Regions from separate parts of the Methylobacterium sp. 001424705 genome, predicted to be linked through region 2. Evidence: riboswitches for the same ligand, from Rfam matches in the RefSeq annotation. Region 2 holds a riboswitch; the other holds the start of a gene.
The links. A riboswitch is a leader RNA that binds a small molecule or an ion and turns the genes downstream of it on or off. The one in region 2 is predicted to bind thiamine pyrophosphate.

Region 1: it holds a riboswitch for thiamine pyrophosphate, as region 2 does, so the genes downstream of both, thiO (glycine oxidase ThiO) here and thiC (phosphomethylpyrimidine synthase ThiC) in region 2, are expected to answer to the same signal.

The regions. Positions count from the first base shown of each region.
Region 1 covers NZ_JCBANU010000001.1:205,708-220,752, forward strand. Annotated here, with positions in the region: gene AC6EUL_RS00985 (proteasome-type protease) at 1-405, shown strand, start outside; gene AC6EUL_RS00990 (NAD(P)H-dependent flavin oxidoreductase) at 406-1,479, opposite strand; gene AC6EUL_RS00995 (thiamine phosphate synthase) at 1,498-2,154, opposite strand; gene AC6EUL_RS01000 (thiazole synthase) at 2,195-2,980, opposite strand; gene thiS (sulfur carrier protein ThiS) at 3,015-3,227, opposite strand; gene thiO (glycine oxidase ThiO) at 3,224-4,429, opposite strand; TPP riboswitch at 4,507-4,635, opposite strand; gene AC6EUL_RS01015 (adenylate/guanylate cyclase domain-containing protein) at 4,681-5,928, opposite strand; gene rpoD (RNA polymerase sigma factor RpoD) at 6,167-8,161, opposite strand; gene dnaG (DNA primase) at 8,362-10,278, opposite strand; gene AC6EUL_RS01030 (GatB/YqeY domain-containing protein) at 10,365-10,826, opposite strand; gene carA (glutamine-hydrolyzing carbamoyl-phosphate synthase small subunit) at 11,035-12,276, shown strand; gene AC6EUL_RS01040 (hypothetical protein) at 12,489-12,866, shown strand; gene carB (carbamoyl-phosphate synthase large subunit) at 13,030-15,045, shown strand, end outside.
Region 2 covers NZ_JCBANU010000010.1:69,942-84,986, forward strand. Annotated here, with positions in the region: gene AC6EUL_RS09845 (N-acetylmuramoyl-L-alanine amidase) at 1-384, opposite strand, end outside; gene AC6EUL_RS09850 (molecular chaperone DjiA) at 381-1,106, opposite strand; gene AC6EUL_RS09855 (collagen-like protein) at 1,264-2,139, opposite strand; gene AC6EUL_RS09860 (ImuA family protein) at 2,371-3,213, shown strand; gene AC6EUL_RS09865 (Y-family DNA polymerase) at 3,110-4,690, shown strand; gene AC6EUL_RS09870 (TY-Chap domain-containing protein) at 4,798-5,409, shown strand; gene thiC (phosphomethylpyrimidine synthase ThiC) at 5,388-7,280, opposite strand; TPP riboswitch at 7,361-7,469, opposite strand; gene AC6EUL_RS09880 (BA14K family protein) at 7,619-8,356, shown strand; gene AC6EUL_RS09885 (hypothetical protein) at 8,464-8,718, opposite strand; gene AC6EUL_RS09890 (hypothetical protein) at 8,844-9,065, opposite strand; gene AC6EUL_RS09895 (zinc metalloprotease) at 9,252-10,067, opposite strand; gene AC6EUL_RS09900 (alpha/beta hydrolase) at 10,332-11,177, shown strand; gene AC6EUL_RS09905 (hypothetical protein) at 11,203-11,577, shown strand; gene AC6EUL_RS09910 (acyltransferase family protein) at 11,786-12,880, shown strand; gene AC6EUL_RS09915 (glutamine amidotransferase-related protein) at 12,885-13,742, opposite strand; gene AC6EUL_RS09920 (hypothetical protein) at 13,888-14,181, shown strand; gene AC6EUL_RS09925 (hypothetical protein) at 14,192-14,401, opposite strand; gene AC6EUL_RS09930 (hypothetical protein) at 14,582-14,905, shown strand; gene AC6EUL_RS09935 (GNAT family N-acetyltransferase) at 14,966-15,045, shown strand, end outside.

The DNA.
Region 1 (15,045 bases), on a different contig from region 2:
CTGTTGTTCGGCGGACAGATCGGCTCAGACCCGATGAAGCTCTACCTGATCTACTCGGCCGGCAACTTCATCGAGTGCAGCGGCGACGCGCCTTTTCTGCAGATCGGGGAACACAAGTACGGTAAGCCGATCCTGGACCGGGCGGTGAAGTACGAGACCGACCTCTACGACGCCCTTAAGGTCGGCCTCGTCTCGATGGATTCGACGATGCGCTCGAACCTCGGCGTCGGCCTGCCCATCGACATCGCGGTCGCCCGCCGCAACGCCCTCGACCTCGAGGTAAACCACCGGATCGAAGCCGGCGAGAGCTACTTCCACGATCTGCGGGAGCGCTGGTCGGCGGCGCTGCGTGCCGCCCATCGGGCGATCCCCCGGCCGCCCTACGGCCCGGCCACGGCGAAGTGATCACGCCCTCGCGCGGCCGAGGAGCCTGAGCGCGCCCTCCGCGAGCTCAACGGTCAGGCGACCCGCCTCAGTTTCGCGGGCAAGGGGCGCCCCCTGCCCGGCCCAGAGGGGCGAGAAGTCGCCGGAGCCGCGTCGCTCGGCCTCGATCCGCAGGGGCTGGAGCCCGATGGCGGCGGTGGGGAAGACCGGCACCTCCGCGTGCCAGGGCCCGAGTTCGCGCATGACGCGGTTCACGAGTCCCCGGGCCGGCTTGCCCGTCAGGACGTTGGTGATCGTGGTGTCCTCGTCGCGGGCACGGCGCAGGGCCTCCTGGTGCGGCCCCGAGAGACCGGCCTCGGTGCAGCGCAGGTAGGCCGTTCCCAGCTGAACGGCGGAGGCGCCGAGCATGAAGGCGGCGGCGATCCCGCGGACATCGGCGATGCCCCCGGCCGCGATGACGGGCACGTCCACCGCGTCGACCACCTGGGGCACCAGAGCCATCGTGCCGACCTGCGTCGCGGGATCGCCGCCGAGGAACAGGCCGCGATGCCCGCCGGCCTCGGCTCCCTGCGCGATGATTGCATCGACCCCGCGCTCGGCGAGCCAGCGCGCTTCGCGCACCGTGGTTGCGGACGAGAGAATGATGCAGCCGAGCGCCCGGACGCGGTCGAGGAGCGCCGCTTCCGGCAGGCCGAAATGGAAGCTGACCACCGCCGGCCGGACGTCGGCGACGACCGCGAGCATCGCAGCGTCGAAGGGCGACCGCTGTGCCATCGCGATCGGAGCCGACGGATCAAGGCCGAGTTCCGCATAGTAGGGCGCGAGCCGGCTGCGCCAGGCGGACTCGCGCGCTGCATCCGGCACGTCCGGCACGTGACAGAAGAAGTTCAGGTTGAACGGCGCGTCCGTCCGCGCCCGAATCGCCGCCGCTTCGTTGCGTACCGTGTCCGGGTTCATCGCCGCGCAGGCGAGGGAGCCGAGGCCCCCGGCCGCGGTGACGCTGGCGGCAAGGGCCGGCTTCGGTCCGATCATCGGCGCCTGGATGATCGGATGCTGCACCCTTACGCGCTCGAGAAAGCGGTTCTTTCCCCACATGCGCTGCCTCCTTGCCTGTCACCGCTCGTCGGATTTCGCGCCGAGGTGGGCGAGATAGGCGCGCACCTCGGCCACCGGGTCCGCGCCGTGCATCAGTGCGCTCATCACCGCGACGCCGGCAGCGCCCGCAGCGCGGCATGCGTCCACGCGGTCGACCGTGATTCCCCCGAGGGCGATGACCGGCATGCCGAACCCGGCGGCGGTTTCCAGGGCCGCCGCTCCGAGGGCGGGACCGTAGCCGGGCTTGCTCTGCGTCGGAAAGATCGGGCTGAGGGTAGCGTAGTCGGCGCCGGACCGCGCGGCCACCGCGATCTCCTCCAGTGTGTGCGCCGAAACCCCGATGCGACCGCCGGATAGGCGCCGGCGGGCTTCGGCGATCTCGGCCGCGGTGGTTCCACCGGGCAGATGGACTCCGTCGGCCCCGAGTTCGGCGGCGAGCGCCACATCGGCGCCGATGGTCAGTGAACCGCCCTCGGCCTGAACCAGGCGCGCGATATCCCGGGCGAGCGCGCGCCGTGCATCCGGCGCCAGGTCGCGCTCCCGAAACCAGACCCAGCGGGCGCCGGCCCGCAGGAGGCGTTCGAGGGTGGCGCGGAGGTTCCGGGCGGCGACCTCCGGTACGTCGGTCGCCGACCTGTCCGTCACCACCAGCAGCCGCGCGGGCAGGCCGCTCATCGCCGTGCGCCGGTAGCGGGCGCGTCGGACGCAACCCAGCTCACGAGCCCACGAGACCGAGTTGCGGGCTCGACGGCTCGGCCCGGCCCCGCTTCGGGATGCGGCCGGCAAGATACGCGTCGCGGCCGGCCTGGACGGCGTTGCGCATGGCACGAGCCATCCGCACGGGATCGTCGGCTTTGGCGACCGCGGTGTTGAGGAGGCAGCCGGCGGCGCCGAGCTCCATGGCGATGACCGCGTCGGAGGCGGTGCCAATGCCGGCATCGACGATCACCGGCACCGGCGAGCGCCGACAAATCAGCTCCAGGTTGGCCGGGTTGGCCACACCCATGCCGGAGCCGATCAGCGAGCCCATGGGCATCACGGCGGCGCAGCCGAGATCGGCGAGACGCTGGCAGACCACCGGATCGTCGTTGCAATAGGGCAGCACGGTGAAGCCGTCGTCGACGAGGTGGCGGCAGGCCTCCAGCAGCTCGGCCACGTCGGGATACAGCGTTTCGCGATCGCCGATGACCTCGACCTTGATCCAGTTCGTGTCGAGGGCCTCGCGGGCGAGTTCGGCGGTCATGATCGCGTCGCGCGCCGTCTCGCAGCCGGCGGTGTTGGGCAAGAAGCGGTACCCCTTAAGCCGGCGCAGCGTATCCGAGCCGTGCCCCTGGAGCGAAACCCGCCGGATCGAGGCCGTGACCACCTCGGCGCCGGAGGCCGCCACCGCATCGAACAGAATGCTCTGGGTGGGGTAGCCGGCGGTACCGATGAAAAGACGCGAGCCCAGGCTCACACCGCCAATCACCAGCGAGTCAGTGTCATTCGCGATCTCGGTCATTCCCACCTTCCTGTCATGATGTCTCCCCTTTCGATCATCCGCCCTGCATCGCGCGGACGATCTCGACGCGGTCGCCGTCGCTGAGGGCGGTGAGCGCCCAGTCCCGGCGGCGAACCACGGACCCGTTGAGCGCGATGGCGATGCCCTGCGGGCTCTCGATGCCGGTCTCCTCGGCCTCCTCCCGGAACAGGGCGTCGAGGTCGGCAGCCGTGCTCTCGCGGGCCTCTCCGTTGACCGTGAGCTTCATGCGAACACCCTCTGCGGTGCCGACGCGAAGCGGGCTCGACCAAAATCCCGGGCGTAATCCGGCAGCGTTCCCTCGGCGACCAGGGCCGCGACCGCATCGGCGGTGGCGGGGGCCAGCAGGTAGCCATTGCGGTGATGACCGGTGGCGACGACGAGGCCGGGCGCCAGGGCATCGATGATCGGCGCATCGTCGTCCGAGGTCGGCCGGAAGCCGCTCCAGATCGCCTCCACTGCCATCTCCTCAATGCCGGGCAGGACGCGGCGGGCGCCCTCCAGCAGGGCGTAGAGGCCGCCGGCCGTGACGCCGGGGACGAAGCCGCAATCCTCCACCGTCGCGCCGACGATGAGATGGCCGTCGCTCTTCGGCGCCATGTGAATCTGCTCGGTCCAGACCATGTGGGCGAGGGTGCCGGTGCGGGCCGTGGTCCGTAGGGCGAGGGACTGGCCGCGCAGGGGCCGGACCGGCAGGGCGAGATGATCGGGCAGGAGTCCCGTCTCCCCACTCCAGGCGCCGGAGGCGAGCACGACGGTGTCGGCCCGGCTGATGCCCTGGGCCGTACGGACGCCAGTGACCCGGTCGGCACTCCAATCCAGCGCCTCGACCGCGCAGCCCTCCACGATGGCGACTCCTGCGGCGAGGCAGGCCCGCACGAGGGCGGCCATTACCCGGCTCGGATCGACCTGATGGTCGTGCGGGCAGTACAGGCCGGCGGTGACGGCGGGGCGCAGGCGCGGCTCGCGGGCCCGGGCCTCGGGACCGGTCAGCCAGCGAGCGTCGAGGCCGGAGCGCTTCTGCAGATCGTGCCGGAAGCGCAGGCGCTCGACCTCGTCGCGGCCGATGGCCAGCACCAGGGTGCCCTCCTCTCGGTAGTCGATGTCGAGGCCGGCCGCGGCCTGAAGGGCATCGCGGAAACCAGGCCAGCGCGACAGGCTCTCCAGGGCCAGGGGCAGCAGCGGGTCGGAGCCGGGCTCGTGCTCGGCAGCGGGGGCCAGCATACCGGTGGCGGCGAGGCTCGCCCCGGCGCCGACGGTGTCGCGCTCCAGCACGGTCACGGATCGCCCGGCCTGCGTCACGCGCCAAGCGATCGACAGCCCGATCAGGCCGGCGCCGACGATGACCACGTCACTGCGTGCCGGGGCAACGGCGGCCGGCGGCGCAACGCCATGCGTCCGTCGCAGGTTGAGGAAGGCGTTCGGGGTCACGTCCAACACAATCTCCGCAACAGGCGTCGAGATTGGTGGGGCTGCAGCTTCGCGTCGTGAAGCGTGCCGGGCTCGAGGAGAATCCCGCGGTCCAATCCCTACGCCGGTATGAACCGGGTCAGGTTCGAAGGATTTCCGCGCCGCCATCCGCGAGCGGACGGCCATCGGTTTCTCAGCCCCTTGCCGGGGATCTCCCTGGAACACCCCTGATGTGGGCCGTCCGCGCATCGGGGTCAATCCCCGCGCGGGTCTCAGGCAGCGGGCGGGCGCGCCGGCCGATAGACACCCATGGGTTCGGCGAACCCATCGAGCGCATGTTCGCCGAGAGGCTCCGGCATGTCCCAGAGGAAGTCGACGAAGGGCTTCGTCATCAGGATCGGTTCGCCCAGCGTCCGGTTCAGCCGGGCGACGCGGCTCGCCAGGTTCACGTCGCGTCCAATTACAGTGAAGTCCAGTCGGGCGCCGGAGCCGACATTGCCGTAGGCGGCCTCGCCGTGATGCAGGGCGATGCCGGCGGCCACGGGATTGGCGAAGCGGCCGAGCGCATTGGCCTCCGCGAGGGCCGCCATGGCGCTCTGCGAGGCGGTGAGCGCCCCCTTGGCGGCACCACCCAAATCGTCTCCGGGCTCGCGAAAAATCGCCAGCAGACCGTCGCCGAGATATTTCAGGACCTCGCCGCCCTCGCGCTCGATGGCCGGCACCAGGCAGTCGAAGAAGATGTTCAGGAGGTCGACCGCCTCTTCCGGCGTCATGTCGGCGGAGATGCGCGTGTAATCGCGCATGTCGGCAAACAGGATCGCCGAGCGGATGCGCTGGACGTGACCGCGACGGATGGAGCCGCCGAGGATCGCCTTGTGCGGCTCGTCGCCGACATAGATCCGCAGGACGTGATCCAGTTGCTTGTTGACGCTGCGCATCTCCATGACCGCCGCCAGTGTCGGCATGACGAAGCGGAGAATCGCCACGTCCTCGTCGCGGAACCCCGCTTCGGATCGGGTGGCGAAGGAGATGCCGTTGCGCGTGCCGTTGGTGAAGAACAGCGGCGCGACGATGTAGTGCCGGTAGCCCTCGGCCTTCAGGTCCGGAATGACCGCGAAGGCCTCATCCGGAGTCTCGGCGAGATCGAGGATCAGCCACGCGCCGGTTTCGTGAACACGGAAGAACGGGCTTGCCCGATAGGCCTTGTCCGACGCTTCCCCGTGCGGGAACAGACGGACCGTGGAGCCCGTCTCGCGGGTCCAGAACCGCCCGACACCGGAATACTCGGAGTGCAGGGCGTCGATAGCCGTAGTGGCGCGGTCCACCGGCACATCCAGCGCGATCAGGCGTTCGGCGAGGCCGGAGAGCAGGTCTTCCGCTTTCGGCATGCGCGCCCCCTCGCTCAGCAGCCAGTCGCGCAGGGCCACGCATTGCTGGAGGGCTCCGAAGGGGACGTCGGCCGCCTCCGAGCCATCGGCTTCGGCGGTGGGGGAAGGCTGGGGCGGGCCTTGATCGAGCATATGGCCAAGGTGGGTTGGAAGATGGCGTCCGGCAACGGCCACCGCTCTGGTTTCGTGCGTATCGTGCCGGCGTCACCGCTTCAACAGTGCAGACCGGGCCGGACGCCGGAGCCGACGCCGCTCGGCGCGCTTCATGCGCATCGATGGCCGGGAAGTCGAAACGAAAGAGCCGACCCCGAGAGGAGCCGGCTCATTCGGAGGGTTCGTTGCCCGGGGCGAGCCAGCGCAAACGAAGATGTCAGTTGTCGAGGAAGCTGCGCAGCTTGCGCGAGCGGCTCGGGTGCTTGAGCTTGCGCAGGGCCTTCGCCTCGATCTGACGGATGCGCTCGCGGGTTACTGAGAACTGCTGGCCAACCTCCTCGAGGGTGTGGTCGGTGTTCATGCCGATGCCGAAACGCATGCGCAGCACCCGCTCCTCGCGGGGCGTGAGCGAGGCGAGCACGCGCGTCGTGGTCTCCCGCAAGTTGGATTGGATCGCCGCGTCGATGGGCAGTACGACGTTCTTGTCCTCGATGAAGTCGCCGAGGTGGCTGTCCTCCTCGTCGCCGATCGGGGTTTCGAGCGAGATCGGCTCCTTGGCGATCTTGAGAACCTTGCGTACCTTCTCCAGCGGCATGGCCAGCTTCTCGGCCAACTCCTCCGGGGTCGGCTCGCGACCGATCTCGTGCAGCATCTGGCGCGAGGTCCGGACGATCTTGTTGATCGTCTCGATCATGTGCACCGGGATGCGAATGGTGCGGGCCTGATCGGCGATCGAGCGGGTGATCGCCTGACGGATCCACCAAGTGGCGTAGGTCGAGAACTTGTAGCCGCGGCGGTACTCGAACTTGTCGACGGCCTTCATCAGGCCGATGTTGCCCTCCTGGATCAGATCCAGGAACTGCAGGCCGCGGTTGGTGTACTTCTTGGCGATCGAGATCACGAGGCGCAGGTTGGCCTCGATCATCTCCTTCTTGGCCTGGCGGGCTTCGCGCTCGCCCTTCTGGACCATGTTGACGATCTTGCGGTACTCGCCGATCTCCAGGCCCGTCTCCGAGGCGAGGGTCAGGATCTGCTCGCGTAGGCGGGCGACCTCGTTCGAGCCCTTCTCAACGAGGTTCTTCCAGCCGCGGCCGCCGAGGCTGCCGACGCGCTCCATCCAGTTCGGGTCGAGCTCCCAGCCCTGGTAGTGGCGCAGGAACTCGTCGCGGGCGACGCCGTGGCTCTCGGCGTAGCGCATCAGGCGGCCCTCATGGGAGATGAGGCGCTTGTTGATGTCGTAGAGCTGCTCGACGAGGGCCTCGATGCGGTTGGCATTGAGGGAGAGCGACTTCACGTCGGTGACGACGGCGTCCTTCAGCTCCTCCTGCTTACGCTCCTGCGCATCGGTGCGGGTGCCGCCCGAGGCCTTGAGCTCGGCATGCTCGATCTGCAGCTTGCGCAGCTTACGGTAGTTGTTGGCGATGTTGTCGAACGTCTCGAGGACGCGCGGCTTAATCTCCGTCTCCATGGCCGCCAGGGAGACGTTGTTCTCCATGTCGTCCTCGTCGTCGCCCTCGGGCGGCGTCGGCGCGTCGCTCTCAGCGTCCTCGCTCTCCTCCGTGCCGTCGGCGATCTGCATCGCGTTCTTGGCGTCGGGGCCCGCATAGGTCGCTTCGAGGTCGATGATCTCGCGCAGGAGCACCCGGCCGTCGACGAGTTCGTCCCGCCAGATGATGATGGCCTGGAAGGTCAGCGGGCTCTCGCAGAGCCCGGCGATCATCGCCTCGCGACCGGCCTCGATGCGCTTGGCGATGGCGATCTCGCCCTCGCGGGACAGGAGCTCCACGGAGCCCATCTCGCGCAAGTACATGCGCACGGGATCGTCCGTGCGGTCGGTGGGCTCCTTGGTCGTCTCGGCGCGCAGGGCAACGGGCTTGGTGGGGGCGATCTCGGCGACCTCGGTCCCCTCCGCCCCGTCCTCGTCGTCGGCCTCGCCGTTGCCCTTGGCCTCCGTCGTCTCCTCGGTCTCCTCCGCCTCGACGACGTTGATGCCCATCTCCGAGAGCTGCGACAGCACGTCCTCGATCTGGTCGGGGTCGGACTGACCGTCGGGCAGAACCTCGTTGATCTCCTCATAGGTGATGTAGCCGCGCTTCTTGGCGAGCTTCACCATCCGCTTGACGGAGGCATCCGTCAGATCGAGGAGCGGCCCGTCGGTCTGTTGCTCCGGAGCAGCATCCGTCTCGTCCCGTTCCGTTGCCTTCGTCGCCATGGTCCGCCTATGGTTGTCGTGTCAGCGTCGCGCGGGAGCATGTCGCTCACTCCGCGTCGTCGACGCTGAAATGCATGTGATGTGCGGTCCGCCGAAGTGACAGCCGCGTCGAAGTCAGATCCCGGTATGCAAGCGAGACGCTTGACCGATTGTTAACCATGAGCCGCCAATGGCGGCCGAATTCGTTCGCGGTGCGCGTCTCAGGGTGTCGACGCCTCATCCGGCACCACCTCGTCCGCCTCCGCACCAGCGATGACGGCCATACGGGCCTTTACGTCGCACAGCCAAGCGAAGTTCGCCTCCGTCTCGTCCTCGACCAGGGCCCGCTCAGCCAAGCGGAGTTCGCTATTTAGCGCTCCAGACTTGCGGTGCAAGATCACGGCCTGACGCAATGCGTCTTCGAGACGCACAGGATCGGCATGCGCGTCAAGGGTCCATCGATCGCCCGGGCGCACATGACTGGCGAGCCGGGAGGCGGCTTCCGTGAGCCCGGCCCGCTTCAATCGGCTCTCCAGAACCGCGACGCCGGGCTGATCCGCGTCGGCGTGGCTGTCGAGCAGGAGGGAGCGCAACGCCTGCGCATCCGGGTCGCCCAGTTCGAGCTCGGCGAGATCCTCCGCCTCGATCCCGAGCAGTTCGGGGTGGACGAGGAGGCTGGAGACGATCATCGCCTCGCGGTCGCGAAACGCCACCGGGCCGGAGGCGCTGGTCTCGCCGGCATAGAGCGGATTGAACTTGGTGGTGATTCGCGGCGAGGGTGGCGGATCGCCCGGACGGGGCTGCCGCTGGAAGGCGGGTCGCGCGGAGGCCGCCCGCGGCTCCCAGGGGCCGCGGCGCCCGGAGGCGGCCTGCGGAGAGAGAGCGCGCAGGCGGCCCTCGATCTCGTCCCGGTAGAATCCCCGCACGGTCTCGTCGCGGATGGAGGCGACCATCTCGCGCAGCGATTTGGCGAGACCGGCTCGCCGCTCGGGCGTATCGAGCGGCGCCCCGTCGGTGGCGCGCGACCACAGCACTTCGACGAGGGGCCGGGCCGCGTCGAGCACCCGGTCGATGGCCGATTTTCCCTCGGCGCGCAGGAGGTCGTCGGGGTCCTGGCCCTCGGGCAGCATGGCGAAGCGCAGGGACTTGCCCGGCGTCAGGCCGGGCAGCGCCACATCGAGGGCCTTGAAGGCCGCACGCTGGCCGGCGCCATCGCCGTCGAAGCATAAGATCGGTTCGTCGGCGTTGCGCCAGAGAAGGCCGATCTGCTCCTCGGTGAGCGCCGTGCCAAGGCCCGCCACCGCGTTGGGATGGCCCGCCAGGGTCATGGCGATGACGTCGACGTAGCCCTCGACGGCGATGATGACGCCGCGATCGTGCGCAGGCTTGCGGGCCTGGTGCAGATTGTAGAGGAGCTGCCCCTTGTGAAAGAGCGGCGTCTCCGGCGAGTTCATGTACTTCGCCTTGGCGTCCTTCTGCATCGCCCGGCCGCCGAAGGCGATGACGCGCCCGCGCGAATCGGCGATCGGAAACATCACCCGGTCGCGAAATTTGTCATAGGGAACGCGGATGTCCTCGCCGGCCACGAGCAGACCGAGCTCGACCATCAGGTCGCGGTCGACATCCTTGGCGGCGAGGTGGTCGCGCAGAGCGTAGCGGTCACCGGGCGCGTAGCCGAGACGGAAGCGGCTCCGGGTCTCCGAGCCGAGCTGGCGCCGGTCGAGATAGGCGCGTGCCTCCGCACCGGCGCGGCCGCGCAGCTGCTCCTCGAAGAACGCGGCGGCCATCTCCATGACGTCGAAGGCCCCGGCGCGCTTGGTCTCCTGCTCGCGGGCATCGGCGCTTGGCGCCGGCAGGGTCACGCCGGCCTCCGCCGCCAAACGCTCCACCGCCTCCGGAAAGCTCAAGCCCTCCGTCTCCATCAGGAAGGTGAAGACGTCTCCGTGCTTGCCCGAGGAAAAGCAGTGATAAAACTGCTTCTGGTCGTTCACGTAGAACGAGGGCGACTTCTCGGCATTGAACGGCGACAGACCGCGCCACTCGCGGCCCGCTTTCTTCAGCCGGACGCGCCGCCCCACGATATCGGATGCGGGCAGGCGCGCACGGATCTCTTCAAGGATGTGGGGCGGGTAACGCACGGCAAGAACCGGACCTCTGCGGCCGCCCATCTTAGCGACCCGGGCTTAAAGAGTCCCCAACGCCGATGCGGGGCGCTGGGACGCCCTCAGGCCTTTGCGTTCAGCGCCTCTTTCACGAGGCCGCTCGCCTTGGCGAAGTCCATGCGGCCGGCATAGGCGCCCTTCAGGGCGGCGATGACCTTGCCCATGTCCTTGGGCCCGGCGGCGCCCACTTCGGCCACGGCCTTGTCGATGGCCGCCCGGGTCTCGGCCTCGTCCATCTGCTGCGGCAGGAAGCCGGCGATGATCGCGACCTCGTTGCGCTCGTTCTCGGCGAGCTCGGGCCGGCCACCCTGGTCGTAGACAGCGGCCGATTCGTTGCGCTGCTTGATCATCTTCTGCAGGAGCGCGAGGATTTCCTCCTCGGAGGCCGGCTCCTTGCCGAGGCCGCGCGCCTCGATGTCCTTGTCCTTCAAGGCGGCCTGGATCATCCGGACGGTGGCGAGCTTCGCCTTGTCGCCGGCCTTCATGGCTTCCTTCATCTCGGTGGTGAGACGGGCGCGCAGCATCGTGTGACTCCTGAAAAATGAACCCAGGGCAGCGGATCAACGGCGTGGTCTGCGAATTGCTGCGCGAACCAGGGTTCTTGAGACGCGCCGACGCGAGGGCCACATTGACCCTAACACGGCACGCTCGCTATGAGCGCCGCACGACAAGCCGCCCGCATGCGCCGCTATACGGCGCCGGGATCGGCCGGACATAAGCGAGATCACGCCGATGCTGCAAGATGATGGCGTCCAGACGCCTGCCGTGCCCGCGCCCCCCGCTCCCTGGGCCGAGCCCCTGGCTACAGCCCTTCTGGTCCTGGCGGACGGGACCGTGCTGGAGGGCTTCGGCATCGGCCAGACCGGAACCGCCGACGGTGAGGTCTGCTTCAACACCGCGATGACCGGTTACCAAGAGATCCTGACCGACCCATCCTATGCCGGCCAGATCGTCACCTTCACCTTCCCGCATATCGGCAACACCGGTACCAACGACGAGGACCTTGAGAGCCTCGATGCGGCGCCGGCCTCCGGCGTGCGCGGCACCGTGATCGCGTCCGCCGTGACCAAGCCATCGAACTGGCGCTCGTCGAGCCACCTCGACGCTTGGCTCAAGGCCCGCGGCATCGTCGGCATCACCGGCGTCGACACCCGGGCGCTCACCGCCCTGATCCGCGACAACGGCATGCCGAACGCCGTCATCGCCAACGATCCGGAGGGCCGGTTCGACCGCGAGGCCCTGAAGGCCCGCGCCGCGGCTCTCGCGCCGATGGAAGGTCTCGACCTCGTGCCGCCGGTGACGAGCCGTGAGCGCTCGGAATGGTCGCAGACCATCTGGGACGTGAAGGCCGGCTACGGCGACCGCAAGCCCGGCACCGGCCTCAAGGTCGTGGCGATCGACTACGGCGTGAAGCGCAATATCCTGCGGCTTCTGGCCGAGGCCGGCTGCGACGTCACCGTGGTGCCCGCCACCACCACCGCCGACGAGATCATGGCGATGGAGCCCGATGGCGTGTTTCTCTCGAACGGCCCGGGCGATCCAGCCGCCACCGGCGAATACGCGGTCCCGGTGATCCGGGCATTGCTCGCCGAGAAGGTGCCGACCTTCGGCATCTGCCTCGGGCACCAGCTGATGGGCCTGGCGCTGGGCGGCCGCACCGTGAAGATGGCGCAGGGCCACCACGGGGCGAACCATCCGGTGAAGGACAAGACCACAGGAAAGGTTGAGATCGTCTCGATGAATCATGGCTTCGCGGTCGATCCGGCGAGCCTGCCCGAGACGGCGCTAGAGACCCACGTCTCCCTGTTCGACGGCTCCAATTGCGGCCTCACCCTCACCGACCGGCCGGCCTTCTCGGTTCAGCACCACCCGGAGGCCTCGCCCGGCCCACGGGACAGCCACTACCTGTTCGAGCGCTTCGTCGCCCTGATGAAGGCCGGCAAGCCCGAGACCCTGGTCACCACCGCCGACTGATTCGTATGGCCGGACGGAGGCGATGCCCCTTCCGGCCACCGCGGCGGCGGCAGGCCAGCCCTGCACGCAGGCGATGCCAACCGCGAGAAGGTTCCCGCCGCGTCACAAAAAATCCGGCATTCCGGGGCATCCCGGCATCGTTAACGGCCCGCTAAGGACGGCGTTCGAAGATCGTCGCCGGGTCGGTTCCGACGCTTGCCGGGGATTTCCACATGACGTTCGACGACGCGCGCGACGACTTCTCGCGCCTGCATCGCCTCTTCACGTTCCATCTCGGCGTGGCCGTCAGCCTCGCGTGGATGACCGCCCTCTACTCGGCCTGCTATGCGCCGTGGGTCCGCAACATCCGCGCCTTGATCGACCCGGCCGCGAGCCTCGACCGCGTCGAGAGCACCTGGTCCTTCCTGTTCGCGCTACCGGTGGTGATGACGCTGGCCTGGATTGGCCTGTATTTCGGCCGCGAGATGCTCCGCCGGAGCCAGACCCTCTCCAATGCGGCACTCGAATTCGCCGCCGCCGCCGTGGTCGCCTTCGGGGTGTTCTACCTGTCCATCGACCGCGCCGTCTCGGCTCTCTACCTGGGCTTCTGAGACGCTTCAGCGCTTCACCTTCGGCCCGCGCCCTTCCAATGGCGGCGGGCTGCGTGTAAGTGCCAGGATCAACGACAATCCACGCCGCTAGCGCCCCCAGGCCCGTGCCGCTTCTCCGGCACCGCGCATGGCCGGGCGCGCGTGCCTGCAGCCAAGGCGCCCGATGCCGAAACGCACCGACATTTCCTCGATCCTGATCATCGGTGCGGGGCCGATCGTCATCGGTCAGGCCTGCGAGTTCGATTATTCCGGGACCCAGGCCTGCAAGGCCCTCCGCGAGGAGGGCTACCGGATCGTGCTGGTGAATTCGAACCCGGCCACGATCATGACCGACCCGGACATGGCGGACGCGACCTACGTCGAGCCGATCACGCCCGAGATTGTCGCCAAGATCATCGAGAAAGAACGCCACGCCATTCCGGGCGGCTTCGCCCTGCTCCCGACGATGGGCGGCCAGACGGCGCTGAATTGCGCCCTGTCCCTCAAGAAAATGGGCGTTCTGGAGAAGTTCGACGTCCAGATGATCGGCGCCACCACCGAGGCGATCGACAAGGCCGAGGACCGCCACCTCTTCCGCGACGCGATGACCAAGATCGGCCTGGAGACGCCGAAATCGGCCCTGGCCAACGCCTCGGCGGCCAAGAAGGCCGACCGCGAGAAGTACCTGGCCGAGGTCGCCCGCATCGAGGCGGCGAACGAGGGCGAGGCCCGCGCCGCCGCCCTCGCCGCCTTCGAGAAGACCTGGCACCGGGGCGAGTCCGAGCGGCGCAAGCGCTACGGCGAGCACGCCATCGGGCAGGCGCTGATCGCGCTGGCCGAAGTCGGCCTGCCGGCGATCATCCGCCCCTCCTTCACCATGGGCGGCACCGGCGGCGGCATCGCTTACAACCGCGAGGAATTCCTGGACATCGTCGAGCGCGGCATCGACGCCTCGCCGACGAACGAGGTCCTGATCGAGGAGAGCGTCCTCGGCTGGAAGGAATACGAGATGGAGGTCGTTCGCGATAAGAACGACAACTGCATCATCGTTTGCTCCATCGAGAACATCGACCCGATGGGCGTCCATACCGGCGATTCCATCACCGTCGCGCCGGCTCTGACGCTCACGGACAAGGAATACCAGGTGATGCGCGACGCATCCCTGGCGGTCCTGCGCGAGATCGGCGTCGAGACCGGCGGCTCGAACGTCCAGTTCGCGATCGACCCCGCCACCGGCCGGATGATCGTCATCGAGATGAATCCGCGCGTCTCGCGCTCCTCCGCCCTGGCCTCGAAGGCCACCGGCTTCCCGATCGCCAAGGTCGCGGCCAAGCTCGCCGTCGGCTACACCCTCGACGAGATCGCCAACGACATCACCGGCGGCGCGACACCGGCCTCGTTCGAGCCGTCGATCGACTACGTCGTCACGAAGATTCCCCGCTTCGCCTTCGAGAAGTTCCCCGGCGCCGAGCCGACGCTGACCACCGCCATGAAGTCGGTGGGCGAGGCCATGGCGATCGGCCGCTGCTTCGCGGAATCGCTCCAGAAGGCCCTGCGTTCCCTCGAGACCGGCCTCACCGGTCTCGACGAAATCGAGATCGAGGGACTCGGCAAGGGCGACGACCACAACGCCATCAAGGCCGCCCTGGGAACCCCGACGCCCGATCGCCTCCTGAAGGTCGGCCAAGCCCTGCGCCTCGGCGTCAGCCACGAGGAGGTCCATGCCTCCTGCAAGATCGATCCGTGGTTCCTGGAACAGCTTCAGGCGATCATCGACCTGGAGAACCGGGTCAAGGCCCACGGCATCCCGAACACCCCCGGGGCGCTGCGCCAGCTCAAGGCGGCCGGCTTCTCCGATGCCCGCCTGGCCGTGCTCGCCAAGACCAACGAGGACAGCGTGCGGGCGGCGCGCCGCGCCCTGGGCGTGCGCCCGGTGTTCAAGCGCATCGACACCTGCGCCGCCGAGTTTCAGGCGCCCACCGCCTACATGTACTCGACCTACGTGGCGCCCTTCGCCGGCACGGTGGTGGACGAGGCACGCCCGACCGACGCCAAGAAGGTCATCATCCTCGGCGGCGGCCCGAACCGGATCGGTCAGGGCATCGAGTTCGACTATTGCTGCTGCCACGCCTGCTTCGCGCTCTCCGAGGCCGGCTACGAGACCATCATGGTCAACTGCAACCCGGAGACGGTCTCGACC
Region 2 (15,045 bases):
CTTGGCGAGATCGCCGCACAGGGCGATCACGGCCTCGATCTGTGCCGGGGGGTAGGCCGGCAGGCCGCCCGCATGGCCACCATTGACGATCTCGACGCCGAGGGAGCGCGAATTCACGTCGCTGAGCCCGGCCCAGGAGCCCTGGCCCGCATGCCAGGCCCGGCGCCCCTCGGGCACCATCTGCACCACGCGGCCGTCCTCCAGCACCACGTAATGGGCCGAGACCTCCGCCACGGGGTTGGCAAGGCGCTGCAGGGCGACGGCCGCGCTTTCCATGCCGGTGTAGTGCAGGATGAGGAGATCCACCGGGCCGGACCGCCGCTCGCCGTGATTTGGCGACGGGTGGACGCTGGTGGCGACGGCGCTCTCGGGCGTCGGTTTCACGTGAGGCCCCGTTCGGCGCTGATCCGGTCATAGGCGGCGTTGATGGCCGCGAGCCGGCGGGTGGCGATGGCCACCGCCTCCGGCGGCAGGCCGCGCGCGATGGCCCGGTCGGGATGGTTCTCCCGCACCAGGGCCCGGTGGGCGGCCTTCAGCCCGGCATCGTCGACGTCGTGGTCGAGGCCGAGGACGAGGTAGGGATCGTCGGAGAGCCGGACGTGGCGGGCGGCGATGCGGCGGAACGCGGCCTCGTCGTAGCCGAAGGTCTCCGCCACCGCCCGCAGGTAGCGCTCCTCCGCCTCGTGGATGGCGCCGTCGGCCTTGGCGATGTGGAACAGGCCGTCGAGCACGTCCTCCAGCAGGGCCGGCTCGTCGTGGAAGGTGGTGGCCAATTGCCGGGCATAGGCCTCGAAGCCGTTCGCGGTGCCCTTGGCGAGGTCGAACAGGCGCTGCACGCCGGGCCGGGCGCGCTCGTCCACCTGCACCACCTTGGCGAAGGCCTCCACCTCGGCCTGCGTCACCACGCCGTCGGATTTGGCCATCTTGGCGGCCAGGGCCACGAGGCCGGTGGTGAAGACCACGTCGCGCGGCGTGGTGCCGAACAGCGCGCCCTCGCGGTCGACCAGGAAGTGCCCGGCCACCCCGCCGACGAGGCCGCCGAGGGGACCGCCGATGGCGAGGCCGAGGCCGGCCCCGCCGAGCTTGCCCCAGATGCCCAGGGTCATCGGACGACCCCGCGGGTGCAGGGAACGGGGCTGGCAGGGGCAGGGAGCATGGACGGTATCGACACGGGTGGGATCGACTTCGGCGCGAAACGAAGCGCGTCCTTACACCGGACGGCTCCGTTTCGGCGAGGGGCGATCGCCCGGGTCGTTCGTCCCCTCAGCGCCGGGCGCAGAGGCCGACGAGGCCCTGGCTCTCGGTGGGGCAGGCCGCGCTCAAGGTTCCGTCGGCGCCCGCCGTCACGATGGCGCTGCCGCCCTTCAGGCAGAGGGCCGAGGCGAGGATCTCGGTGCCCTCGCAGGTGATCGCGCAGCCCGAGGCCGGGCAGGTGTCCTGGCGCACCACCCGGAACGGGGATGCGGGTGCGGCGGCCGCCAGGGCGGCCTGACCGGGCTCGCCCTTCTGACCCGCCGGGCCGCGCTCGCCGGCCGGCCCCTTCGCGCCCGTCTCGCCCTTCGGTCCGGCGTCCCCCTTCGGACCCGTCTCTCCCTTGGGGCCGGGTTCCCCCTTCGGTCCGACCTCGCCCTTGGCACCCGGCTCGCCCTTGACACCCGGCTCGCCCTTGGGCCCCAGGGGACCGGGCAGGCCGGCGACGCCCTGCGGGCCGGCGGGGCCGGTCTCGCCCTTGTCACCCGTTTCGCCCTTCTGCCCCGTCTCGCCCTTCGGGCCGGGCTGGCCGGCGGGGCCGCAATTGGCGATGACCGCCTCGCGCTCGTCCTCGCCCGCCTTCAGGGTGGCGATGCAGTTGGTGGGCACGTAAGGCAGGCGGAAGACGAAGCGGCCCCGGCTGTCGGCGATGATCGAGATGTCCTCGTCGAGCACCACCACGGTGCCGGGCTTGCGCACGCTGCCGGAGATGCGCAGGTCCCCGTTCTCGAAGCGGGCATCGTAGACCTGGATCGGCTGCGACACGACCTGGGGCCGGCGCGCCTTGGCCTCGCCCCGGGGCTGGGCCGCCGTCTGCGCGGCGGCGGGGAGGCCGCCCGCGACGGTGATCAGGCCCGACAGGACCACGAGGGCACGAGCGAAACGCATGGAGTTCTCCCGGCTGATCCGCGTCTTGTGCGCGGCAGGTGAGGAGTGCTGCCCTGCCCTCGCTATAGGGTCAAGCGCGGCGGATCGGCCGGCCCGGAAACCATCGTCCACAAGCGTCCACAGCCGTCCACAGGCCAAGTCCCTGTGAGCAGGCGAAATTCCGAATCCCCCCGGAAACCGATTGAGTGTGTTCCTGTTTTGTTCTTAGCGTAGCGGGATGGAGCGGAGCCGATGAGACAGAGCCCTGAAGACCCTCCCGATGCCGAGACCGAGACCTTGCCGGCGGATCCGCCACATCCGGATGCCGCGAATCCGGGTGCGCCCCCGGATCTGGCAGCCCTGCGCGCCCTCGTGGCCGATCGCGGAGGCGCATCCGTCCTCCGGGGCGCCCTGCCCCTCGGCATCCACGACGTCGATACGCGCCTCGCACAGGGCGGCCTCGCCCTCGGCCAGTTGCACGAGATCGCCCCGGCGCAGGCGGGCGACGAGCCGGCGGCGCTGGGCTTCGCCCTTGCGCTGGTGGCGCGCCACCTCGCCCGGGTGCGCGGCGAGGCCCTGCTCGTGGCGGGCCGGGGGCATCCCCTCCCCTACGGGCACGGGCTGGCCGGGCTCGGCCTCGATCCCGGCCGCCTGCTGCTGTTCGAGGTGGCGAGCGACGGGGACGCCTACCGGGCCCTGGAGGAATCCCTGCGCGCGCAGGGGCTGGCGGCCGTGGCGGGCCTCATCGATGCCGCCCTGCCCCTCGCCGAGAGCCGCCGGCTCCACCTCGCGGCGGCCCGGACCGACCTGCTCCTCCTCGTCCTGAGGCCGCCGGAGGCGGAGAGCCCCAACGTGGCGGCGACACGCTGGCGGGTCGCCGCCGGCAAGGCCCTGCGCGACCGCTTCGGCTGCATCGAGCGGCCGTGCTGGCAGGTGACCCTCGACCGGAGCCGCAACGGGCGGACCGGACATTGGCTTCTGGAGTGGGATCATGCCGCGCATCGTTTCGGTCTGGCTGGAGCACTGGCCGGTCACGCGGCTGAGGCGGGCGCAGGCGGCGTCCGTCCCGAGCGGCGCGCCCAGCGCTCGGGCTGACGGCGACCGCGACAGCGGCCCGATGGTCGTGGCCGCCATGGAGGCCAACGGCCTGCGCCTGGTGGCGGTGGATTCCGCTGCCCGCGCCCTCGGCCTCGTGCCCGGTGAAACCCTGGCCCGGGCCCGCGCCCGGATCGGGACGCCGGTCGCCGTCCATCCGGCCGATCCGGAGGCCGATGCCGCCGCCTTGCACCGCCTCTGCCTGTGGGCCAAGCGCTACACGCCCGTCGTCGCTCCCTACGGCCCGGCGGAGGGCGGCGACGGGTTCTTCCTCGACATCGCGGGGGCGAGCCACCTGTTCGGCGGCGAGGCCGCGCTGGTGGAAGACCTCGCTCAGCGGCTGTCGACCGGCGACATGCCGGCCCGGATCGCCCTCGCCGACACGCCGGCCTGCGCCTACGCCTTGGCGCGCCACGGCGGGGGCGGCCTCGTGGCCCCGGGCTGCAACGCGGAGGCCCTGCACGCCCTGCCCGTCTCGGCCCTGCGCCTCGATGGGGCCACGGCGCAGGCCCTGGCCCGCCTCGGCCTGCGCCGGATCGGCGACCTCGCCACGGCGCCCCGGGCGCCGCTGGCCCGGCGCTTCGGCGAAACCCTGCTGCTGCGCCTCGACCAGGCCCTCGGACACCGGCCCGAACCCCTGGTCAACGCCGAGGACCCGCGCGAATTCCAGGCGGCGCGCGGCTTCCTCGAACCGATCGGGCAGCCGGAGACCATCGTGGCCACCGCCATGGGTCTGATGGAGGGCATCGCCCCCCGGCTGGAAGCGGCCGGCCTCGGCGCCCGGGCCGTACGGCTGACCCTGACCCGCGTCGATGGGATCCTGCGCAGCCTCGACCTCGGCCTGAGCCTGCCGACCCGCTGCCCGGCCCAGATCGGACGCCTGCTCGCCCTGCGCCTCGACCGCCTCGGCCCGGCCCTCGATGCCGGCTTCGGCTTCGAGACGGTGGGCCTCGAGGTCACCGCCACGGGCCCGATCGCGGCACGCCAGACGGCCCTGATGGAGGCCCCCGGCGGGGGCGAAGGCACCGAGCATCTGGGCGATGCCCTGCGCCAGCGCCTCGGCCGGCGGATGATGCGCCTCGGGTTTCGCCAGACCCACCTGCCCGAGCGGGCCGAGGCCGTGGAGCCGTGGCGCGCGAGCCTCCCCGCCCAGGCGGGCCGACCCGATCCGGGAGCCCGCGCGCGCCTGCCGCCGCGCCCGCTGGTGCTGCTCAGCCGGGGCGAAGCGGCCGAGGACGTCATCGCGCTGGCCCCCGACGGGCCGCCGCACCGCTTCCGCTGGCGCCGGCGCCTGCACCACGTCGCCCATGCGGACGGACCCGAGCGCATCGCCGACGAGTGGTGGCGGGCGCCGGGTCTGCTGCGAGACTACTACGTGGTCGAAGACGAGGCCGGCCGCCGCCTCTGGGTCTATCGCGAGGGCTTCCCCACGATGGAGGCGCCCGCGCGCTGGTTCGTGCACGGGCTGTTCGCGTGACGCGACGGGGGAGAACCGCGCCGGGGCGATGCCGCGCCACGCAACCTGTGATAGCACTCCGCGCGATCGGGCACGCCGGCCCGGGGCGGAAACGCAGGGCCATCGGAATGATCCCCACCGGACGGGCGTGGAATCGGGTGCGGCCGTTCGCGGCGGCGCTGCCGGGGATCGTCCACGTCCCGACCTCGGACGCCGCTTCGGACGCTCGCGGCCGCGCCGCCTTCGTCGCGGCTCATCGCTGCGAAGTGGTCACGCGGCTGAGCAGCATCCACCTGCACGGCCCGCGCAGCACGTCCCGGGATCGGTTCCTCACCGTGAGCATCGTCCGGACGGATCAGCGCTACGTGCAGTGCATCTTCTTCGACGAGGATACGCGGATGGGCTGCGAAGCCGCGTCGGGCCGGTACGCGCAGGGGCCGGAGGCGTCTGGCGATGTCCTGCCCGACTCCGCGAAGGCGGCCCTTCATCGGCTGGGCTTCGTGCAGCTCCGGCGGAACGAGAACTATGAGCGGGAGATTTCGCTGGGCACGCCGCCCGACTTCGATGCCGCGGCCGATGTCATGATCGGCACGCTCTCCGATGCCTACGACGCGCGCGCGCACACGCCTCTGGAATTCCACGCACCGCGGGCGGTCCTTCCCCGCGATGCCTGTCCCGGGCCGGTCAGCGAAAACCAGCCGGCCCGGGACGCGGGGGCCTACTCCGCCGCGTCGACGTAGAGCTTGCCACCCTCGGCCTGGAACTCGGCCGATTTCGCCGCCATGCCGGCCTCGCGCTCGGCCGCGCTCAAGGGCGCGGCCTCGCCCAGCACCTGGCCGGCCGCCTCCATCGCCAGCACCTCGGCGCGCAGGTCCTGCGTGATCTTCATCGAGCAGAACTTCGGGCCGCACATCGAGCAGAAATGGGCGACCTTGTGGGCGTCCTTCGGCAGGGTCTCGTCGTGGTAGGCGCGGGCGGTGTCGGGATCGAGGGAGAGGTTGAACTGGTCCTCCCAGCGGAAGTCGAACCGGGCCCGCGACAGGGCGTCGTCGCGCAGCTGCGCCGCCGGATGGCCCTTGGCGAGGTCGGCGGCATGGGCCGCGATCTTGTAGGTGATCACGCCTTCCTTGACGTCGTCGCGGTTGGGCAGGCCGAGATGCTCCTTCGGGGTGACGTAGCAGAGCATGGCGCAGCCGAACCAGCCGATCATGGCGGCGCCGATGCCCGACGTGATGTGGTCGTAGCCGGGGGCGATGTCGGTGGTCAGCGGGCCGAGGGTGTAGAACGGCGCCTCGCCGCACTCCACGAGCTGCTTCTCCATGTTCACCTTGATCTTGTGCATCGGCACGTGGCCGGGGCCCTCGATCATGGTCTGGCAGCCCTTGTCCCAGGCGATCTTGGTCAGTTCGCCCAGGGTCTCGAGCTCGGCGAACTGGGCCGCGTCGTTGGCATCCGCGATGGAGCCGGGGCGCAGGCCGTCGCCGAGCGAGAACGACACGTCGTAGGCCCGCATGATGTCGCAGATCTCGTCGAAGCGCTCGTAGAGGAACGATTCGCGGTGCCCGGCCAGGCACCAGCGCGCCATGATCGAACCGCCGCGGCTGACGATGCCGGTGACGCGGCGGGCGGTGAGCGGCACGTGGGCGAGGCGCACGCCGGCATGGATGGTGAAGTAGTCGATGCCCTGCTCGGCCTGCTCGATCAGGGTGTCCTTGAAGACCTCCCAGTCGAGCTTCAGCGGGTCGCCGCCGACCTTCTCCAGAGCCTGATAGATCGGCACCGTGCCGATCGGCACGGGCGAGTTGCGCACGATCCACGAGCGGATGTTGTGGATGTTGCGGCCCGTCGAGAGGTCCATCACCGTGTCGGCGCCCCAGCGGGTCGCCCAGACCAGCTTCTCGACCTCCTCGGCGGCGGACGAGGTCACGGCGGAATTGCCGATGTTGGCGTTGATCTTCACGAGGAAGTTGCGGCCGATCGCCATCGGCTCCACCTCGGGGTGGTTGATGTTGGCCGGGATGATGGCGCGGCCCCGGGCCACCTCGTCGCGCACGAATTCCGGCGTGATGAAGGCAGGCAGGGCGGCGCCGAAGCTGTTGCCGTCGGCCAGGGCCGCCTGGGCGCCCTCCAGCATCGTCTCGCGCGCCAGGTTCTCGCGGTGCGCGACGTAGATCATCTCCTCGGTGATGATCCCGGCGCGGGCGAACTCGTACTGCGTCACCATCTGGCCGGGCGCGGCCTTGCGGATCTCGCGGGTGGCCGGACACGGGGCCACGAGCTTGTCCTCGGGCACGAAGCCGTTGTCCTCGGGCTTGACCGCGCGCGGGGTCACGGTGGCGTAGCCGCGCCGGGCGATCCAGGGCTCGCGCACCAGCGGAAGGCCGGCCCCGAGGTCGATCCCCGCATCCGTCTCCGTGTAGGGACCCGACGGATCGTAGACCCGCACCGGCGCCTCCTTCGGATCGCTCAAGGTGATCTCGCGGAACGGTACCCGGATGTCGTCGTGCCCGGCCACCGCCGCGTAGACCTTGCGCGAGCCCATGATCGGGCCGGTGGTCACCGTGGGCGCCTGCCCCTGCGGCAGATCCTTCGGAAGAACGGGTGCATTCATCGGGTTCGCTCCTGGCGTGGGAGACGATCCGGACTCGCGAACGGCGGTGTCGGATGGGACGACGCCTGAACATGCGCGCCGCGTCTTGGAATTCCCGTCCCTCCGCCGGTACGAACCGGATCAGGTTCAAGGGTCAGGGCGTCGCGCCCAATCTCAGCCCCCGCACTCGGAGCTCCCCTCGGAATGCTTCCAGATTCGAGGTCGGCGGCCGTTTTGTCAATCGCCGGCCCGACGAACTGAGACGGAACAGGGCCTGAAACGAACTTTATCGTCAGGCCCCGCGTTCCTTTACCAGAAGTTCGATCCTCGGGATCGGCATGCGAACGACAGGTTCTCCCATGAAGCGCATACTCCTGGCATCGGCCGCCCTGGTCGGGGCCCTCTCGATGATTCCCGCCTCCGCGGACGCACGTCCGGGCGGCGGCGGCGGTGGTTTCCGTGGCGGTGGCGGCGGCTTCCACGGCGGCGGCCTGGGTGGCGGCGGATTCCGCGGCGGCAACTTCGGCGGCGGTGGCTTCCGCGGTGGTCTCGCCCAGGGCGGCGGGTTCCGCGGCGGCAATGTCGGGGGCAACTTCGGCGGCGGCGGGTTCCGCGGCGGCCTCGCGCAGGGTGGCTTCAACCGCGGCGGGACCATCGGCGTGGGCGCCGGTGCCGTCGGTGCCGGGGCGGGCCTCGCTGCCGGCAACGGCTTCCGGGGTGATCGCGGCGGCTTCAACCGCGGTGGGTTCAACCGGGGTGGCGCCTATGCCGGGCGCGGCTACGGCTACCGTCGCGGCTATGGCGGCCTCGGCCTCGGGCTCGGCCTGGGTCTCGCCGGCGCCGGGATCGGCTACGGCCTCGGCAGCGCCTATGGCGGCTACTACGGCGACGACTATTACGCCGGCGGCTATGCGCCGGCCTATTACGGCGGTTACGCGCCCTATGGTGGCGGCTATGCCGCGACGGGCTACGAGGCCACCCCGGAGGTCGCGACCAGCGGCGAGGACGTCGCTTACTGCGTCCAGCGCTTCCGGTCCTACGACCGCCGCACCGGGACCTATCTCGGCAATGACGGTCAGCGCCACGCCTGCCCGTAACGGCTGACAGGCTCCGGGACGATCAGAAGGGCTCCGCCGCGCGGCGGGGCCCTTTCGCGTCCGCGGGGCACTTTGATCGGGGGTGCGGAGGCCGGACGCGTCGGGCCTCACGAGCCCTGCAGGCTCTCGGCGAAGTCGTCCGGCACCTCGCCGAAGCTGCCGAGGATCGTGGCGCTCTCCAGTTCCCCCGTCTCGTCGTCGGCCACAACCTTGATCGCCGCCGTCCCGGGAAAGCGGGCGGCCATCGCCTCGGCCTTCTTCAGGGCCCCGCTCTCCGTCACCGCCACCTCACGGTCGCCCGGCGAGAGCCGCTTGCGCTTGAGCACGAAGGTCTGCACCAGGAACGTCGTCTTGAGGGCCATCGCAGGGTCTCTCCACCGGGCCGCGCCGGATCGCGTCGGATCCGGATACCGAGCGCACCTAGCACGAAAGCCCGGTTCCCACGCGACCCGAACGCCGCGGACAGGCCCGGGCCGCGCTCCTCCGCTCAGGCTGTCGGTTCGTGTGGTGCCTCGAGCCGCTGGATCAGGCGCCCCCCGTCCCAGAGCTCGACCGAACGGCCGTCCATGAAGGCCCGTGCTCGCTCCAGCGCCTCCGCCTCGGTGCAGCCCGCGAGGGACTTGGTGCGAAGGACGCGGCCGGCATTGTTCAGCAGCAACACGCGGTAGGCCGACGGCGGCGTCCCCTGCCCCGGCGCATCGTCCCGCATGCCCCCCTCCCGCCTCGACGATCGCGACGGGCCGGTGCGTCGCCCCGAATTCAAGACGAACCGCGCACCGGCTCCGCATGCGTCGCAAGAGTACGGCTCGGCTCGTTAACGTACACACCGCATCGGCAAATCATTCCACGATGGGTTCAAGTCTTCCGTTCGCGGTGGTCGCCCCGCACGAGCGGATCACCACAGGCGCACCAGCCGGAAACCTGCGATCACATCTGCGAGATCGATGCCGAGCAGGTCCGTCAACAGCAAGCTGGCGCGGAACAGCGGCCGGGTGAAGGCGGCGGAGACGAGGAAAAGACCCAGCAGCACCAGCCCCGAATGCCGGGCCATCCGGTCCGCGAAGGCCCAGGGCGGGGATGGCGGCGAAGCCGGCGGGCCGGAGAGCCAGGGTCGGACGATGCCGTAGCCGTCGAGCCCTGGGATCGGCATCAGCCCGAGCACCAGGGCTGTGCCCTGGAACAGCACCGAGACGGCGAGCACCGCACGCAGCGTCTCGGCCTTCGGACTGGCCAGGGCATAGAGCAGCGCGAGAACGACGAGGAAGAGGACGCTCATCGCCGGGCCGGCGGCGGCCACCGCCGATTGCCGTCCCCGGCTCAACCCGGCCTCGGGCGGACCGCCGACGCGGCCTGGCAATCCCACGTCGCCCGGAAATCCCACGCCCCCCGGAAATCCCACGCCCCCCATGATGGTGAAGAGCGCCGGCAGCAGCATGGTCACCACGGGGTTGGGGGCCCGCAGGGGATCGAGGCTGAGCGCGCCGGTCGGGGACAGGCCCCAGAACAGCGCGGCCCGGGCATGGCCGTATTCGTGCAGGCACAGGCCCAGCACCCAGCCGGACATCAGGAACACGAAGGCGGCGCCCGAGCCCGCGAGCGCCCCGGCGCCGATGCCGAAGCCGACTCCGCAGAAGATCAGCCCGATGAGGAGCGCGTTCGGGCTCAGGCCGGGACCGCCCATGCCCTCCGCGCGGCCGGACGCGTCCCTCATGCCACGCCGCGCCGGACCGGTGCGGGCGCGGCGGACCGGTGACGCGTCGTCAGGAGGCGGCTTTGGGGCCGGAGGCCGCTTCGGGGAGGGACGGGCGCGGGAGCATTCACGCGACGCAACATCGCTGGTGACACGCCAAAGTCCAGCCCTACCTCTCGGAGACGCCCCAGTGTCCCCTCCATCCCCAGGGTCCGGCGCGGTTCGGCGCCCCGCCACGACGGTCCGGGGTCGTCGCTCGGTCGCGGCTTCCCCTTCATCGAGCGCATGCGCCTTCTCGCTTCCCTCGTGGCCACCGCCATCCTCGCTCTCTCCGTCCTGGCCGTGACCCTGCTGACCGTCTTCCAGCGGCACCTGATCTATCCGGGCGCCTTCCGCAGCCGAGCGCCCGCACCCGCCCGGCCGGCGCCCCCGGGCACGGAGGCGATCAGCCTGCCCACGGCCGACGGCGAGCGGCTGTTCGGGTTCTGGCGCGCGCCGGAGCCGGGCTGTCCCGTGGTGCTCAGCTTCCACGGCAACGGCTCGCGGCCGGAGCCCGGTGCGGCGCGCTTTGCCGGCGCTCCCTGGCGCGGGGCGGGCTGGGGCGTCCTCGCCATCGCCTATCGCGGCTATCCCGGCTCGACCGGGAGTCCGAGCGAGGCGGGGCTGATCGCCGACGGACAGGCGGCCTACGCGATGGTCCAGGCGCGGGTCCCCGGAACCCCGGTGCTGCTGCACGGCCACTCCCTCGGGGCCGCGGTGGCGGTGGCCCTGGCCGAGGCCCGGCCGCATCTCGGCCTCTATCTCGAGGCGCCCTTCGACTCCCTCTCCGCCATCGTCGCCGGGCGCTTCCCCTTCCTGCCGACCAGCCTGCTCCTTCGGGACACCTTCCGGTCCGATGCGCGCATCGCCGCAGAGGGCGGTCCGATCGTCATCGTCCACGGCCGGGACGATCCGGTGGTGCCCCTCGCGCATGCCGAGCGGCTGGCGGCGCAGGCCGGTCCGCGCACGCGCCTGACGGTCATCGCCGGCGACCACGTCTCCATTCTCGGGACCCAGGACCGCGAGGCCGCGGCCGTGTTCCAAACGAACGACCCCGCCCAGCGCCGGCCTGTTCCGGCAGCGGTCCACTGACGCACGCATCCGACGGGAGACACCCTTGGGACGACGAGCCCGACTCTGGCGCGACGACGACCCGGCGACGCACGGTCCGCAGGCCAAGTCTCCGGTGATCTGCCCGCTCTGCGAGCGGCCGATCCCGCCCCATGCCAAATCGAGTCTGCACCACCTGACCCCGAAGCTGAAGGGCGGGGCGCGGGCCGGCACCGTGCGCCTGCACCAGATCTGCCATTCGGCGATCCACGCCCGCTTCAGCGAGGCCGAGATCGCCCGGCGCCTCGCCGACGTCGATGCCCTGCGGGCGGCGCCCGAGATGGCGGAGTTCCTGGCCTGGGTCCGCACCAAGCCGGACGACTTTCACGCCGCGACCCGCATGACCCGCGACCGCCGGGGCGCCAAGCGCGACCCGCATTGAGGGCGGCGAGGGGTGGCCGCACGCGGGCAAGGCGTGGCCCAAACCGGAGCCGGTCACGGCCCGGCCTTTACCCTCCGTTCGGCATGATCCGCGGGCGGTCCTCGCCGTATCGCCATCCTTAAGACCTGGCGCCGAAGGATCGCGGTCCTGTGGGCGGGGGCGGATCATGGCGGCGGTCGCGGTGGGACAAGGCACGGCGGAAGGAACGGTGGACGGAACGGGGCAGCGCGCAGCGGGATCCCCGCGGGATGCCGCCCGGCTCGCCTGGGTGGATGTCGCCAAGGGCCTGTGCATCATCCTCGTGGTCATGATGCATGCGACGCTCGGCACCGGAATCGCGATGGAGGGCGAGGGCTTCCTGCACACCGTGGTGGCCTTCGCGCGCCCGTTCCGCATCCCGGACTTCTTCCTGCTGTCGGGCCTGTTCCTCGGCCGGGTCATCGACCGCGACTGGCGCCTGTTCCTCGACCGGCGCCTCGTGCACTTCGTCTACTTCTACGTCCTCTGGGTGCTGATCCAGTCGGCCTTCAAGTACGGCCCGATCACCGACGGAGCCGGGCCGGGCGCCTTCGTCGCCCACCTCGCCCTGGCGGTGGTCGAACCCTACTCGACCTTGTGGTTCATCTACCTGCTGGCGGTGTTCTCGGTGCTGACCAAGGCGCTGCGGCCGGTGCCGACGGCCTGGCTCCTCGGCGGGGCGGCACTGCTGCAGGTCCTGCCGATCCATACCGGTTTCGAACTGATCGACGAGTTCTGCGACCGCTACGTCTGGTTCCTGGTCGGCTACCTCTTCGCCGCGCGCATCTTCACCTTCGCCGATCTCGTGCAACGCCACGCCCGCGCCGCGCTGCTCGGCCTGGCGCTCTGGGCCATGGTCAACACCGCGATGGTCTTCGTCCCCACGGGCTTCCCAGCCGTGCCGGTCCTGGCGAACCTCCCGGGCCTCGCCCTCGTCCTGAGCGGCGCCGGCGCCCTCGCGATCGTCGCCATCGGGGCCCTGATGTCCCGGGCCGGCGGGCCGGTGACGGCGGCGCTGCGGGCCTGCGGCCAGCGCTCGATCGTGATCTACCTCGCGTTCTTCCTGCCGATGGCCCTCACCCGCACGCTGATCGTGCGGTCGGGGGCGATCACCGACATCGGCTGGGCGAGCCTCGTCGTCACGGTGGTGGCGATCCTGGTTCCGCTGGGCTTCGAGCGGATGATCCGTCACACGCGCCTGTCGTTCCTGTTCGTGCGACCGCGGGCCTTCCACATCGTCGGCGCCCGCCCGCGGCCGGGCGCTCCCGCCCTGCGCGCGGTCTGAGCCCTCAGGCCGCGGCCTCGACCCGCGGCCGGACGAGACGGTCGAGGAAGTTCCCGATCTCCGCCCGCCGGCGGGCCGGCTCCAGCAGGTCGGGGCCGAGCCGGTGGCGGGCGATCCGGTCCCGGTGTCCCTCCGGGTCAGCATGGATGCGGCAGAGGTCCGCCGCATAGGCCTCCACCGCCGCGCGGTCGGGCAGCGCGCCCGCCTCCACCACGTCCTCGGCGCTGAGGCGCAGCATCGCGGCCAGGGCGTCGAGATCGAGTTCGGGGTGGTACTGCGTGCCCCAGAACACGCCGGCCCCGTGCCGGATCTCGATCGCCTGGACCGACAGGACCGCGTTGCCCGCCAGCACCGTGGCGTGGGCCGGCGGCGTGATGACGGCGTCGAGATGCATGGCGGGGGCATCGAAGCGCTCGCCCCGCCCGGCGAGGAGCGGGTGCGCCCGCCCGGCCTCGGTGCGCACGAGATCGCGCGAGAATCCGTATTCCGGACCCTTCGGGTTGCGGGCCGCATGGCCGCCGGCCACCACCGCGGCGACCTGGACGCCCCAGCACGAGCCGAAGACCGGAAGCCCGGCGCCGAGGGCTTCGCGCACGAGGTCGATCTGGCGCCGCACGGCGTCGGACGCGTCGCAGACGTGGAGCGTCGATCCCGTGAGGAAGAGGGCGTCGAAGCCGGCGAGCCGCGTCCCGGGGGACAAAGCCGCATCGGCGTCGGCCGGGGTGATCAGGGTGCAGTCGACCCCGGGTGAGATCTGGCGCAGGACCTCCGCATAGGCTTGCGCCGAGGTGACGCCGGTGGCTGAGACGTGATCGGCCCGTCCGGACCGGTCGTTCCCATCGGCCACGAGGAGGTGCAGCATGGATGCGGTCCCATCCGGCCCCGGGGGCCGGCCAAAGGGACGGGGAACGATCCCTGCCTGCCCTCGTTCCCGTCAGGCGGGACGCCGGATCGCCGCATGGCGGTCGGCGGCGATCCGCACCGAGAGCCCACGATCGGAGGCTTCGATGGCCATGCGACGTCCCGCGACCGCCCCACTCGGTCGCGCCCGCCCTCGGTGGGCCTCCCTGGGTCTCGCCCTCGCCGGTCTGGTGCCCGGCCTCGCTCCGGCGCCCGCCGCGGCGCAGTACATGGCCCTGACCGCCCCCGCGCCGAAACCGGCCGCGCCCGAGCCGCCGAAGCCGGTTCCGCCGCCGACCCGAGCGGCGGAGCAGGCCTTCGACGGACACCTGCCGAACCAGCGCACGGGACACGGGCGCGAGCGCGTGGTGCGCGACATCTGCATCGGCTGCGACCGCTGACCCCGATCGATCAGGTGTCCGCGCGGGCGCCTCGCGTGATCGCCTCCACCATGCCCTGCGACAGCCGCACGAACTGGCCGGTGCCATGCCCGCGCGCATCGAGGAGTTCGGCGAAGACTGGCTTGGCCGGCTCGTAGGCCAGGGCGTCGCGGGACCGCGGCCTTCGGCGCTTCTCCCGGAGGCGGTCGGCAAGGGCGGCAGGAACGAACGGATCGCGCAAGTCCGGCAGGCTCCTCGTCACGGCCCGCGCGGGTGGGAACCCGCCGGGCGAGGCCCGGGCTTAGGTCCAGGGTGGTTGCGGGAAGCTTAAGGCCGGGCCGCCCGTCACGCTCAGAACCCGCGATCACGGAACCGTATTCCCGCGGCCGTGGTTGGGTCTGCCGAACAGGGAGAAAACTTGATGTCTGACAGCGTGTTGGCGACCGTGACCGTTCCGTCTCTCAGGGCCGCCCGCGTGGCACGGGATCGTCTGTCGCGCGCCGGCTTCGCCCGCAACAGCATCGAGATCGACCGCGTGGACGACGACGCCTTCGAAGTGTCGATCGCGACCCGGCCGGAGAACCATGCCCGGGCCGAGCGCATCCTCAGCGGCTCGCCCCTGGGCAACGACCTGCGGGCCGCAGGACAGGCCGCGGCGAGCCGCTTCCAGGACAATCGCGGTCTCGCCCTCGGTCTCGCGGCCCTGGCGGGCTTCGCCCTGTTCGGCCTGATGCGCCGGGACTAGAACCACCCGCAAGACCCTCGCTCCGCCGGCTCCGGCCGGGGGAGCCGACCGGAGCGATGCGTGGCGAGCCGTTACGGGCTGGAGATCCGGGCGGCGAACGGCAGCGACGCGGCGGGCCTCGCCGAACTTCTGCGCGGCAC